One region of the Sodalis sp. RH22 genome, then DNA from elsewhere that is predicted to be linked to it. Evidence: predicted binding sites of a transcription regulator. Region 1 holds the regulator's gene; each other region holds the start of a gene.

Evidence for each region. Region 1 encodes Fur, which represses iron uptake genes when iron is present. Its sites were predicted from a motif close to ATAATAATGAGAACNACTATCAA; they were not measured.
Region 2: a site for Fur is predicted at 1,737-1,759, ahead of ACL2XN_RS07450 (TonB-dependent receptor domain-containing protein). Genes of this name have one in related genera too.
Region 3: a site for Fur is predicted at 1,344-1,366, ahead of ACL2XN_RS15040 (isochorismate synthase). Genes of this name have one in related genera too.
Region 4: a site for Fur is predicted at 1,323-1,345, ahead of ftnA (non-heme ferritin). Genes of this name have one in related genera too.

Annotation. Positions count from the first base shown of each region.
Region 1 covers NZ_CP178731.1:2,309,537-2,312,664, reverse strand. Annotated here, with positions in the region: gene alsR (transcriptional repressor AlsR) at 1-319, opposite strand, end outside; gene fur (ferric iron uptake transcriptional regulator) at 884-1,354, opposite strand; gene fldA (flavodoxin FldA) at 1,710-2,225, opposite strand; gene ybfE (LexA regulated protein) at 2,404-2,703, opposite strand; gene ACL2XN_RS10485 (alpha/beta fold hydrolase) at 2,911-3,128, opposite strand, start outside.
Region 2 covers NZ_CP178731.1:1,632,285-1,635,412, forward strand. Annotated here, with positions in the region: gene ACL2XN_RS07450 (TonB-dependent receptor domain-containing protein) at 1-1,721, opposite strand, end outside; gene ACL2XN_RS07455 (YbhB/YbcL family Raf kinase inhibitor-like protein) at 2,013-2,645, shown strand; gene ACL2XN_RS07460 (helix-turn-helix transcriptional regulator) at 2,674-3,128, shown strand, end outside.
Region 3 covers NZ_CP178731.1:3,297,227-3,300,354, reverse strand. Annotated here, with positions in the region: gene entS (enterobactin transporter EntS) at 1-140, shown strand, start outside; gene fepB (Fe2+-enterobactin ABC transporter substrate-binding protein) at 215-1,150, opposite strand; gene ACL2XN_RS15040 (isochorismate synthase) at 1,402-2,574, shown strand; gene ACL2XN_RS15035 ((2,3-dihydroxybenzoyl)adenylate synthase) at 2,586-3,128, shown strand, end outside.
Region 4 covers NZ_CP178731.1:1,487,232-1,490,359, reverse strand. Annotated here, with positions in the region: gene exoX (exodeoxyribonuclease X) at 1-503, opposite strand, end outside; gene ACL2XN_RS06755 (DNA polymerase III subunit theta) at 931-1,158, opposite strand; gene ftnA (non-heme ferritin) at 1,526-2,041, shown strand; gene yobA (CopC domain-containing protein YobA) at 2,239-2,619, shown strand; gene copD (copper homeostasis membrane protein CopD) at 2,620-3,128, shown strand, end outside.

The sequences.
Region 1 (3,128 bases):
CATCCTCCGGGCTGTCGGTGGGCGAGAGTTCGGCGGTGATATCATGGTCGGCATGATCGAAGTACTCGACGATGGCGCTGCGCAGCTGGCGAAAGCCGCTGAAACCGAGAATTTTCGACACCTTGACAATCATGGCTTCCGACAGGCCCAGACTCAGGGCCACCTCTTTGATCCCCGAGACGTCGGTGAGGTTGCCGGGAGATAAAAACCACTCCACTATCCGGCTTTCGTTTTCAGTCATGCCTTCTTGTTTAATACGAATATAAGGAGCAATGCCTATGCCGCGCGGCATATCGTTTTGCAGTTCCGCATCATTCATCTGGACTATCTCTGGTGATTAACATTGCCTGTCACTATATCACCATGGCGAAAGTTTAAAATCTGCTGCGAACTTCACGTTTTTTATTAATTTATAAATTAACTTTTTGTGTAAAAATCGAGTCATCGATCCGGGTTAATTTCAGGAAGGTATTTTTGGCTATATTAATTCAATAAAATCATATAATTAAAATGTATCTTTTGTTGTCGCTTACTGCTGACAGCGAAAAATAGCTTTATCATCAGATTCACAGAATAATTTACCCGGTGAAAAAATCGCAATAAAAACGCTGTCGTTTCAATGGATTACGCAAATTAGCCCAAAATAGCGTCCCAGGGCCTCTATTTATTCTTTATTTATTTTTATTTTCTGTGAAGTTTTCTGGAGTTTGCCGGCGGTGAGCACGGCGGTGATTGGCGGATACGACGCTTGTCGACGCGCTTCGGGAAGGAAACGTTACCAGGGAAGGGGACGGGCGGCGTTTAGCCTCATTGAAAAAAAATCGTTGCAGGGTGAGAAAGCGGCGCGATAACAGCCGCTTTGGAGAAACGGACCGCGCCGCGGTTATTCTTTTACGCCGTTGAGCATATCGGCGTGATCGTGCAGCGTTTCGTCTTCGCGGCAGTTGCCGATTTCACAATGCCCATACAGATATAAGCTATGGTTGGTCAGCTTGATATTGTGCCTTTTGGCAATATCACGCTGGCGCGCTTCGATGAACTCGTCGCGAAATTCGATAACCTTGCCGCAGTCCAGACAGATCAGGTGGTCATGATGATACTGTTGCGTCAGTTCAAAAACGGATTTGCCGCCTTCAAAATTGTGGCGGGTTACGATACCGGCGTCGTCAAATTGGTTTAGCACGCGATATACCGTGGCCAGGCCGATTTCCTCACCCATATCGATCAGTTTTTTGTACAGATCTTCCGCACTGACGTGATGGCATTCCGGATCTTGCAACACTTCCAGAATCTTCAGTCTGGGAAGGGTGACTTTCAGGCCGGCCTTCTTCAATGCAATATTATTGTCAGTCATGCGGGTTTAGTCCTGTTACTTTGATAATCTGATTGTAGGCTAACTTAGCCTATAACATCGGTCGGCCCGAAAAATGTGACGCCGTCTCATTATAAGACTGCCTGTCCAAAATGAAAACCGCGCCTTGTTAACAACTATAGCCCGTTTCAGGGGGCGAATTCTGCAACATTTTGCTAAAAAGGGTGGAACCGCTGCGCTATTGTACCGCGTTGTGGATAAAAGTTAAAAACTTGTATCTATTAATTTGAAAGGATTTAGTTATCAGTGAGGTTGGCGGCGCCGTCCCGACGCCATGACGGCAACCGATTCCCTTGCCGGGCGCCGCGGCGGCGGCACCCTCCCGCACGGCTTGACTTTAGCTGAGCTGCAATTCAGCGCTGATTTGCTTCACCCAGCCGTCCACGCGTTCATTGGTCAGCTCGGGCTGGCGGTCTTCGTCAATGGCCAGGCCGATGAAGTGATTGTCGTCCGCCAGTCCTTTCGACGCTTCGAAATGGTAGCCGGCGGTGGGCCAGTGACCGACGATGGTCGCGCCGTTGGGCTCGATAATGTCGCGAATGGTGCCCATGGCGTCACAGAAATATTCGGCGTAATCCTCCTGATCGCCACAGCCGAACAGCGCCACTTTTTTGCCGGAGAAATCTATTTCTTCCAGGGTGGGGAAAAAATCATCCCAGTCACATTGCGCTTCGCCGTAATACCAGGTCGGGATGCCGAGCAGCAGGGTGTCGAACCGCGCCAGGTCTTCTTTACTGCTTTTGGCAATGTCATGAACTTCGGCAACATCCGCACCCAGTTGCTTCTGAATCATTTTGGCAATATTTTCGGTATTGCCGGTGTCACTGCCAAAAAAAATGCCTACAGTTGCCATGAATTTGAAAACCTCTTAAATATTATGGATATGTTCCGTAACAGAATCAGCGATGCTCTGCGGCAATCATAGCAGACCCTAATGCGGGGAGAAACTCGCCGGCCGGGTTTTGTCGCAAATTTGCCCCGTTCGCGGCCTTGGGCCCTGGACGGGATGGCGCTTTACCGGGCCGGCAAGTTTACTCCGGATGCGGATCCGCGCCTTGTTGCCGTTCAAGCTCGGCCAGTAAAATCAATTCGATCAGCTCGCTGCGCGACAGGTTTTGCCGGTAGGCCAGCTCATTTAACGCATCCACCGCCTCGGCGTTGATTTTCAGCTCCACCCGGCGCAGGCCGCGCTTTTTATCCCGGCGCAGCTGGTTACGCTTGTTGATGCGCAACTGCTCATCGCGGGACAGGGGGTTCGTCTTCGGTCTTCCCGGGCGCCGCTCATCGATAAATAAATCCAGGGTGGTGCGGTCCGTTTGTTCTTTTGCCATAGGTCATGAAGGGATTGTGCATCAAGAAGCAGGCGGGCAAACCCCGGCCGGCGGCGTGGCTGGCTACGCCGTCGGACGCGCATCGCCCGTAACGTTATGTTTTATGTACGCCGGGGCTGCCATAAAACACAGCGGGCCATGTTACCCCAGCCCGGTAGCAAACGACAATATTAAACTCGCGGGCGCTAATCCCGGCGGCGGCCCGGTCTATTCTTCCAGGAAACGGGCCAGGGCGCGCATGACCGCCGCGGGTTTTTCCGCATGAACCCAATGACCGGCGCCGGCGACCACATGCGCCCGCGCCCGGGGGAACTGGCGTTGGATCGCCTGGCGGTAACTGTCATCCAGATAAGGCGATTTTTCACCGCGGATAAACAGCGCCGGCCCTAGCCAGGGCGCCGACTCCCGCCAGCCGATAAGCGCCG
Region 2 (3,128 bases), 680 kb from region 1:
AGTTTATTAAGTGGCTTCCCTTTATTTTCACCAGACTGCTGTTTTGAATAGGTATATGTATAGTTATTCGCAATGCTTACTTTTTCAGTAACAGGAAAAGCAAGTGAGGCTTCAACACCCCGAGTTACTGCTTTACCAATATTTGTATAGATAAGTGGGTAAGCACCATAAACATTAGGTACTGACAGACATTGGTTTTCTGGGCAAGATACTGTATCTATCTTGTCCTTGAACTGGTTATTAAATAATGTAATACCTCCTGTTAATCCTTCATCGTTGTCATAAAGGAGTCCCATTTCTTGGGTTATTGACTTTTCCGGTTTCAGATCAGGATTTCCGTAAACGTTGCCAACATAAGATACGGTACCAAACGATGTTGAAGTTTCTGTAATAGCCGGTGCTTTGAAACCACTACTGACGCCCCCTTTAATCGTCCAGTTTGTGGCAACATTCCAGACACCATAAATTCTCGGGCTCCAGTGACTCCCAAACTGATCATCATCATCAAAACGTACACCTGAAGTTAAAGTGAAATCTTCAGTAGCCAGCCATGCGTCTTCCAGGAACAAGGACTTTTCGGTACGTTTTAGATCTGTCTCACTGGATAGCTGATTTGATGTTCCATCATGTAACTTTTTAATACTAAGTTCTCCACCAAAGGTCAGGATATGGCTGCCTATATTTGAAGAAAGTGAGGATCGCATGTTTAAATTCTTTAGCCAAACATCCTCAGAACCTATCGTATAATCTTCGCTTTGGATATACGATTCTGTTTTTCCAATGGGCAAATAGCCAATATGATTTACAGAAAAACGGTTAACCTCAGTCTTTTTCCTGTAATCTGTCGGCACGCCAGTGACATAATTATATGCTGGGCTAATAGACTTCCCTACGGTCTGAGTTATATCCTGTTGTGTATGATTAGCTGTAAAAGTAATTTCTTGTTTATCCGAAGGGGTTAGTGTTATCTTGCCTGTTATGTTATCTCTTTTGCTACCTCGATAACCATTATAGATATCGTCTTCGTCACGCTTAGAATAATTTCCATAAGCCTGCATTGAAAGGATATTGTCAATCAATGGACCGGTTAAAAAGAAATTATTCTGAAATATATTACCCGAATCACTATGCTCCTGCATTGTAAAATCGGCGCCAATACTTCCTTGCCATTTATTTGAATTTTTACGTGTTATTATATTAATTACACCACCCATTGCATCTGATCCATATAAAGCGGACATCGGCCCTCGTATAACCTCAATATGATCTATTGCAGAAGCAGGAGGCATCCAGGCATTCATCTGACCATAGCCATCAAATAAACGGCTCGTATCCCTGGAGTCAATTCTCATACCATCGACCATATATAAGGTATAATCAGATCCCATGCCACGAATATTTATCTCCTTGTGATCCCCGCCAATCGTGGTAGTGATACCCGGAACCCCTTGGAGCAAATCTGCGATATCACGATAAGGTTTTTTTTGGATTTCTTCACTTGATATCGAAGTGACAGACGCAGGTGCCTGGCTTGTAGATTTATCCATTCCATTGGCGCTTGCGCTTACAACCATCGTTTCGTCTTTATTATTGTTATTAAGTTTATTTTCACTACCTTCATCAATCGGTGTTGCATGTGCCTGGGAAAAACAAGTAAGAAAATAAAAAACACTTAATTTCAATCGAAATGGGGCTGTTACTCGCGCTTTATTGAGATACATTTTACACGCCTTTATATGATAATGATACTCATTATTATTCAAGAGAAGGTAATATAATTAAATAAATTACAAAGCACATTGCTAAATTCGGTCATTTTATTCTTCTTTTCGGCCATTCTTCGGCTTCACCAAAACAAAAGCAGCCATCATTCACGTGATACGTTTTTTGTTTTAAACTAAGCATGTCCAGCCAAAATGATAGCTTCAGGAAGAAATTTGACTGGATGAGGCACTGGTAAGGTTTGTGAAAGTCGTATAATCGATTTTTCCATTTATAGACAAGGCAACAGCATGAAATTATATAGCCATAATTTTAAAGATGGCGGTGCCATCCCCGGCAAGAATAGTTTTGCCGTTTACGATCCTGAAAATAATATCCGTTTATCTGATAACCTTAACCCACACCTCCGCTGGGAAGATGTTCCCGCGGGTACGCAGTCGCTGGTGCTCCTTTGCCACGATCCCGATGTTCCTACCAGTGCTGAAAATGTAAATCAGCCAGGTAAGAGTGTCCCGGCATCGTTGCCCCGCGCCGATTTTTTTCACTGGTTACTGTTAAATATCCCGGCGGGTCAGAGCGAAATCGTTGAGGGGTCACAATCCCATGGCATTTCCGCTGGAGGCAAACAGGGTCCCTCTGCGCCAGATGGACTGACCCATGGCATAAATGATTATACCGGGTGGTTTGCCAATGATGAGTCGATGGCAGGCACCTACTATGGCTATGATGGTCCTTGTCCGCCGTGGAATGATGAAATAATCCATCATTATGTATTCACATTATATGCGCTCCCGACCCCGACATTGAACGTAGCAGGAGAGCTTACTGGTGCTAACATCCGTCGCACGCTGGAAAACAGCGACGTTTTGGCCAAAGCTACGCTGACTGGAGTCTACAGTCTTAACCCGGACGTGAAAGTGTAACGCTCAGCGTCTAAGCAGCAGGTAAACCATGACCAGAGAAAATAGGTTATTCGCATCAGATGAGAAATACGCCTTGAGCAGTGAACAATTTTCCTGGTCTGGTTTTTATGGCAGCAGCACCAGCCGTAATAATCTGGTTTCGGTGGCTTATCCGCAACTCAGGGTGGAGCAGAGTACCCCCTCTTTTTTCTTCTTTGAACCGACGGTGCTGATCGTATTAGCGGGAAGAATTGAGTTCCTGGCTTCGGGGGAAAACCATACATTAGCTGATAAGGCCGCCGTAGGTTTTATAGATCAGGGCGTGATTGCCGATTATACCAAATATCCCCCGAGTAATGACTCCCCGTTCCGGTCAATATTTCTCACTTTCAGTGCAGATGTGTTGGAATATTTTTATCAGTTTTTTCAGGGCGACATTTCCAGTGCCAAAAAGAAACCTCAGTTCACCACGGTTGATCTTAATAGCGCTCTACACGAATCATT
Region 3 (3,128 bases), 990 kb from region 1:
CGTTCGGCCTGGCGGCGGCCCTGGCGGGGCTACTGCCGGCGCTGGCGCTGCGGGGCCTGCGCGCCGTGGATATGGCGCGGCATCGGGATCAGGGCCGGCCGGCGGATGAAATCCCGCCCGCCGGCCGCAGTGAGCCATAACCGCCATGAATCCCCGCCCGGCCGGGAATGGCCGCGGCATGACGCGGTTAGCCACGCGGCAGGATGGGGAAAGATCACGGCTTGGCGAACAGCTGTTCCAGGCGGGCCAGCACATTGCTGGCGCTGTAGTAATCAAGGCGGAAGGTGTCGTTGCCAAGGGCGTAGACCCGGCGGTTTTGCACCGCCGGCAGATGCGCCAGGAACGGATTGGCCAAGAGCAACCGGGCGCTGGCGTCATCGCCGGCAAACAGCAGAAAGGTTTGCCCGTTCAGGCCGGCGGCCAGGTTTTCGCCGGACAGCTGGACGATGTCCTTGCGCACGCCCATGCTTCGGCCGCCGACGGGGGTGGCGGGCGGTTCGGCCAGCGTAAAGCCCAGCTGGCGCAGCAGCTGGCCCTGCGGCGAATCGGCGGTCCACAGGTTGGCGGCTTTGCCGTCCGGCTGGTATACCAGGGCGGATACCGGCTGCGGCGGCAGCGCCAGATGCTGTTTCAGCGCCTGCCGGCGGGCGTCGAAGCGGGCGATGACCTCCGCGGCCTGCGCTTCATGGCCGGTGGCTTGTCCCAGCTCCCGGGCCAGGTCCTGCCAGCTTTTATCGTCATAATTGACCACCAGGGTCGGCGCCAGCGGCGACAACTGATCGTAAAGGCGCAGGGCCGAATCGCCGCCGGTGGCGGCGATAATAATCAAATCGGGATTCTGGCCGGCGATGGCCTCGGCATCCGGCTCGCCGATGTACAGGCGTTTGACGCCGCGCTGCCGGGCGACATCGCTCCACTGGCGAAAAAAGCCCTGTTCGTCCGCGACCCGGTTATTCGGCGTGGTGGCGCCGCTGGCTATCACCGGCGCCCCGATGGCCAATAGCGAGCCGGTAAGGGTGACGCTTGTGGATACGATGCGCTGCGGCATGTGATCCAGGGTAATGGCGCCATGCGCGCCCGCCACCTGCCGCGGCCAGCCGTTTTCAGCGGCGCGCGGGGACGCGGCCGCCAGCAGTAAGGGCAGGGCCATCAGGGCGAGCCAATTGCAGGCGGATCGGCGCCGGGACAATAGAGTGATCATGTCTGGTATTCCTGGGGTAGGGGCTGGTTTTGTCCGCCTTATGATGACAAAAAACGGGCAATCAAATCCACCCTTGCGCGGGTGAGGCAGTGTTTACGTTCATTGACACGGCAGATTCTACGACGTAGTTTATGTGCTATCAATACAAATGATAATTATTATTATTGTGTTTATCATTTGATAATAGCGGAGATCGTCACGTGGAATTTTCATTGTTTCGACAGACAACACCAGGCGACGCGGATGCCCTTATAAACGGATTTTTTTTCATGTCGCCTTATCGCAGCTTCGTTACCCAGGGTCGTTTCTGCGCCATCAGCGCGCCCGCGGGCAGGGGTGATCAGCCCGATGGCGTGTTTCAGCGGGAGCTGCGCCACGCCTTCCGGCGCGCCAGAAACGCCGGCATTGAACGGCCGCTGGTGGTGGGGGCCATTCCCTTCGATGCCGACCGGCCCGCGGCGCTGTTTATCCCGCAGCGCAGCCAGGGGTTCGATCGCGAGATGTTTTTGCAAAGCCGGAATGTGCCCGCCGAACCCTTGCCGCAGGTAACCGGCAAAATCGAGCGACCGCCGGAGCGCGACTTTAAACACATGGTGGCGCGAGCGGTGGAGGCCACCGGCCAGCAACGGCTGAGTAAAGTGGTGCTCGCGCGCCTGCTGGATATCACCACCCGGGAACCGGTGAATACCGCGGCCCTGATGCGGCGCATCGCGGCCCAAAATCCCGCCAGTTACAATTTCCATGTTCCCCTCGACAACGGCGCCCTGCTGGGCGCCAGCCCGGAGCTGCTGCTGCGCAAGACCGGCAACCGGTTTTACTCCACGCCGCTGGCGGGTTCCGCCCGGCGCGACGCCGAGCCGGGCCGTGACGCCGCCGCCGGCCGCCAATTGCTGGATTCCGTCAAGGACCGCTATGAGCATCAGCTGGTTATCGACCAGATGCGCGAAGTGCTGGCGCCCTACAGCGCGGGTTTAAACGTGCCGCCCGTACCCGGCCTGGTCAATACGCCCACCCTTTGGCATCTGGCCACCGCCATCGACGGCGAGGTGGCGGACCCCGCCGTCAACGCCCTGGCGCTGGCCTGCCTGCTGCATCCCACGCCCGCGCTGTGCGGCGCCCCCACCGATCGCGCGCGCCGCTTAATCCAGACCCTGGAACCCTTCGACCGCGATCTGTTCGGCGGCATGGTGGGCTGGTGCGACGAGGAGGGCAATGGCGAATGGGTGGTAACCATCCGCTGCGCCAGGGTGGCGGGCAACCAGGTGCGGCTGTTCGCCGGCGCCGGCATCGTGCCCGCCTCCCTCCCCGACGCGGAGTGGCGCGAAACCGGCGTCAAGCTCGATACCATGCTGAGCGCGTTCGGATTGCATTAACAGGAGAGATGATGAGCATTGTATTTAACCGTTGGCCGGATGAGTTCGCGGCCCGCTACCGCGCCAGGGGATACTGGCTGGATTTGCCCCTGACCGATATTATCGACCGCCGTAAAGACAGCGGCGCGCTGGCGGTGGCCTGCGGCGAGCGCCGCCTGAGCTACCGGGATGTCAACACCTTGTCCGACCGGCTGGCCGCGGCCCTTGCCCGGCGCGGGCTGGCGGCGGGGGATACCGCGCTGGTGCAGCTGGGCAACGTGGCGGAATTTTACCTGGTGCTGTTCGCCCTGCTGAAAATCGGCGTGGCGCCGGTAAATGCCCTGTTCAGCCACCAGCGCAGCGAACTTACCGCCTATGCGCTGCAAATCAGGCCGGCGCTGCTGATTGCCGACCGGCAGCATGGGCTGTTCAGCGATAATGGCTTTATCGATGAACTGCGGCGGCAGCATTCGTCGCTGCGGGTGGTGGCGATGCGCGGCGACGACGCGCCGCAAACAAGTTTACAGGCATTATTCGACGAAGCGCCGGGCGCGTTCACCGCCGCCCCGTCGCCC
Region 4 (3,128 bases), 820 kb from region 1:
TCATTGCTTAATGCCGCCATTTGCTCGGCGCTCCAGCCGGAATCCCCGATGATTTTCACCAGCAGGGCCGCGGTGACGTAACAATCATACAGGGCGCGATGGGGATAGAGACCCTCCGGCACGGCGACCTCGAGACCCAGCGCATAGCGCAGGTACTGGTTGCTGTATTTCAAACCCGGGTAGAGCTTGCGCGCAAGCTTGACCGTGCAGATCCATTGACCATGCATTTCCGGCAACATGCGCCGGTCGAATGCGGCGTTATGCGCCACGTAATACGGGCTGCCGTGATAGCGGCCAATCACCTTGGCGATACGCGGCTTATCCTCGACCATGGCTTCGGTGATATGGTGGATGGCCATGGCCTCGTAGCCGATGGGCCGGTCGGGGTTGACCAGATCGCTCATGGCATTGCATAACCGGCCGTCAACGACGTCCACCGAGGCGACTTCCACGACGCCGCCGTCCAGTCCGCAGGTTTCGGTATCGATAACACGAAAAGACATGACGTTACCTGTCCAAGGCTAAATAAAAAAGCCATTATGCCCTGAATAGCGCCGACAAAAAACCCGCATCAGATGCGGGTTTAATATGGGTTAGCCTTACACGATATCAGGCTGGGTCTTTCTGTTACGCTTGTCGGCGCGTTTTTCTTCCGGCGATTTCAGCGGTTTCTTTTTGGTGTCTTTCTTACGATCCATTCCCTTACTCATATTTACCTCTCTGTAAAAGAACCGGAAATGTAGAAATGATTAACTGCCTGTTGGCACTGATAATCAAGTCATTTTGTGCTATTTTGCCGCACGGCGGACAGCGCCGCGCGGGCCGGCAAGCCATGCACCGCGGGCGCGGCGCGCGGCGCCTGCTTGCCTTCCGGCCGTTGGTTCAGGTACGTGCCGGGGCATTGCCAGTCCAGTATAGGCCATTGGCGAATTATTTTCGTGGCTCATATGGCAAACGGGAAAAATTCAGCGACGCCTGGCGATAAAAGGCCACCCGCTCGCGAAAATAAGCGCGCAAAGGCTCCGGCTGTTCCCGTTCCACATGCTCGGCGACCACCGGCATATTGTACCGCTCCTTGAACGCCACGCCGGACGCGGCCAGATCGACATTGATCTTGTCCATCGCCTCGCTGCCCAGTGTGGCCAGATTATATTGCATACCGCCTCCTGCCGCTTGTAAGGTCAATGCTGCTAAAAATAAGGTACTGCGCGGCAAAACGCAAGGGTCGGCGGGACAGCGATACAAATAATAATCGTTTGTATTAACAGCCGACGCAATAATATGGCTATTATTGTCCGAAATAATGGCCTGGCGTATTCATAATACAAATAAGAATACCTATCACTACCATTAATAAATAATGATTTTATAGAAAAAATCTCAATATAAAAATAAATAACCTTATGAATTTAATACATAAAAAATATTAAATTACTCATTGGTTAAATTATAGTGTAATTTTTGTTAGCATTTGGGCATAATGTTTATATTCGTATTGGCGTAATCATCATAAGGAAGCCTGCCCATGCTAAAACAAGAAATGGCAATAAAGCTTAACGAGCAACTCAATCTGGAATTTTTTTCCGCCAATCTTTATCTGCAAATGAGCGCCTGGTGCAGTGATAAGGGCTACGAAGGCGCATCGGCCTTTCTCAAGACCCAATCTCTGGAAGAGATGGACCATATGCGCCGCCTGTTCGACTATCTCAACGATACCGGCACCATGCCGGTGCTGGGCGCAATCGAGGCGCCGCCAACCGGTTTTACCTCATTGGCCGAGCTGTTTAAGCGCACCTATGAACATGAGCAGATGATCACGGTGAAAATCAACGAACTGGTCCATGCGGCGATGATCTCCCAGGACTATTCGACGTTTAACTTCCTGCAGTGGTACGTCTCCGAACAGCACGAAGAAGAAAAATTGTTTAAATCCATCCTCGACAAGCTGGCGCTGGTGGATACCAATAACAGCGGACTGTTCTTTATCGATCAGGATTTGAAAAAAATGAACGGTGGCGACAATACGGCCGCGCCGATGTAAATCCCCGCGCGGACAGTGGTTTGCTCGACTTCAGCCCCGGCTGCCGTTATCATCAGTTTGCGTCCAGGCAAACCGGTAGCAGCGCCGGGTTTTTTGTTTCCCAAGAATAAACGAATAACCGGCAATGCTCCCGCGGTGGACCGCCAAGCGTCGGTTTAACCGACAGGATACCCGTTCAGTCTTAGGAAACGACATCGATGTCAAGCCAACCTTTTACCGCGCCCCTGTTGACGCTGTTAGTCACTGCCCTGACTTTGTTGGGATCGCAACAGGCCCAGGCGCATGCGCACCTGAAAACGCAATATCCGGCGGCCAACGCCACCATGACCGCCGCGCCGCAGGCGTTAACGCTCACCTTCAGCGAGGGCATCGAGCCTGGCTTCAGCGGCCTGACGCTAACCGGCCCCGGCAACACCGTCATCCCCACCGGCGCCATCAAGGTCGACCCCGCCAACCCTAAGCAGGTCATCGTGCCCATTGAAAAGTCCCTGGCCGCCGGCGAGTATCAAGTGCAATGGCATGTGGTATCGGTGGACAGTCATAAAACCCAAGGCAATTATCAATTCAGCGTTAAATAGATGCTAAGCCTGGCGGAGTGCTATTCCGCCTGCCGCTATCTCCATATCGCGGCGGTGATGCAGGCGTTCGGTACCGCCCTGTTTTGCGAGTACCTGGCGCCGCCCGCGCTGCGCGCCGGCCTGCGCGCATCCCTGGGCGCGCCCTTGCGCGTTCTGGCCTGGGTCGCCCTGGCGTCGGCGGTTGTCCTGCTGGGGTTGCAAGCCGGGCAAATGGGGGACGGCTGGACGCAAACCCTTTCCCCCGCCATCTGGGCGGCGGTGCTCGGCACTGCCTTCGGCACTGTCTGGCTGTGGCATATGGCTATCGCGCTGGCGGCGGTGTTGGCCGCGGGCCATGGGCCGATGACCGCCATCAGGCAGCGGGCATTGCTCGCCGCCATGGCCGGCCTGCTGGCAAGCCTGGCGCTGGTGGGCCACACGGCGATGAGCGAGGGACTGCGCGGCGTCATGCAGCGGCTCAATCAAATGGCGCATCTGTTTTCCGCCGCCTGGTGGCTGGGCGGGCTGCT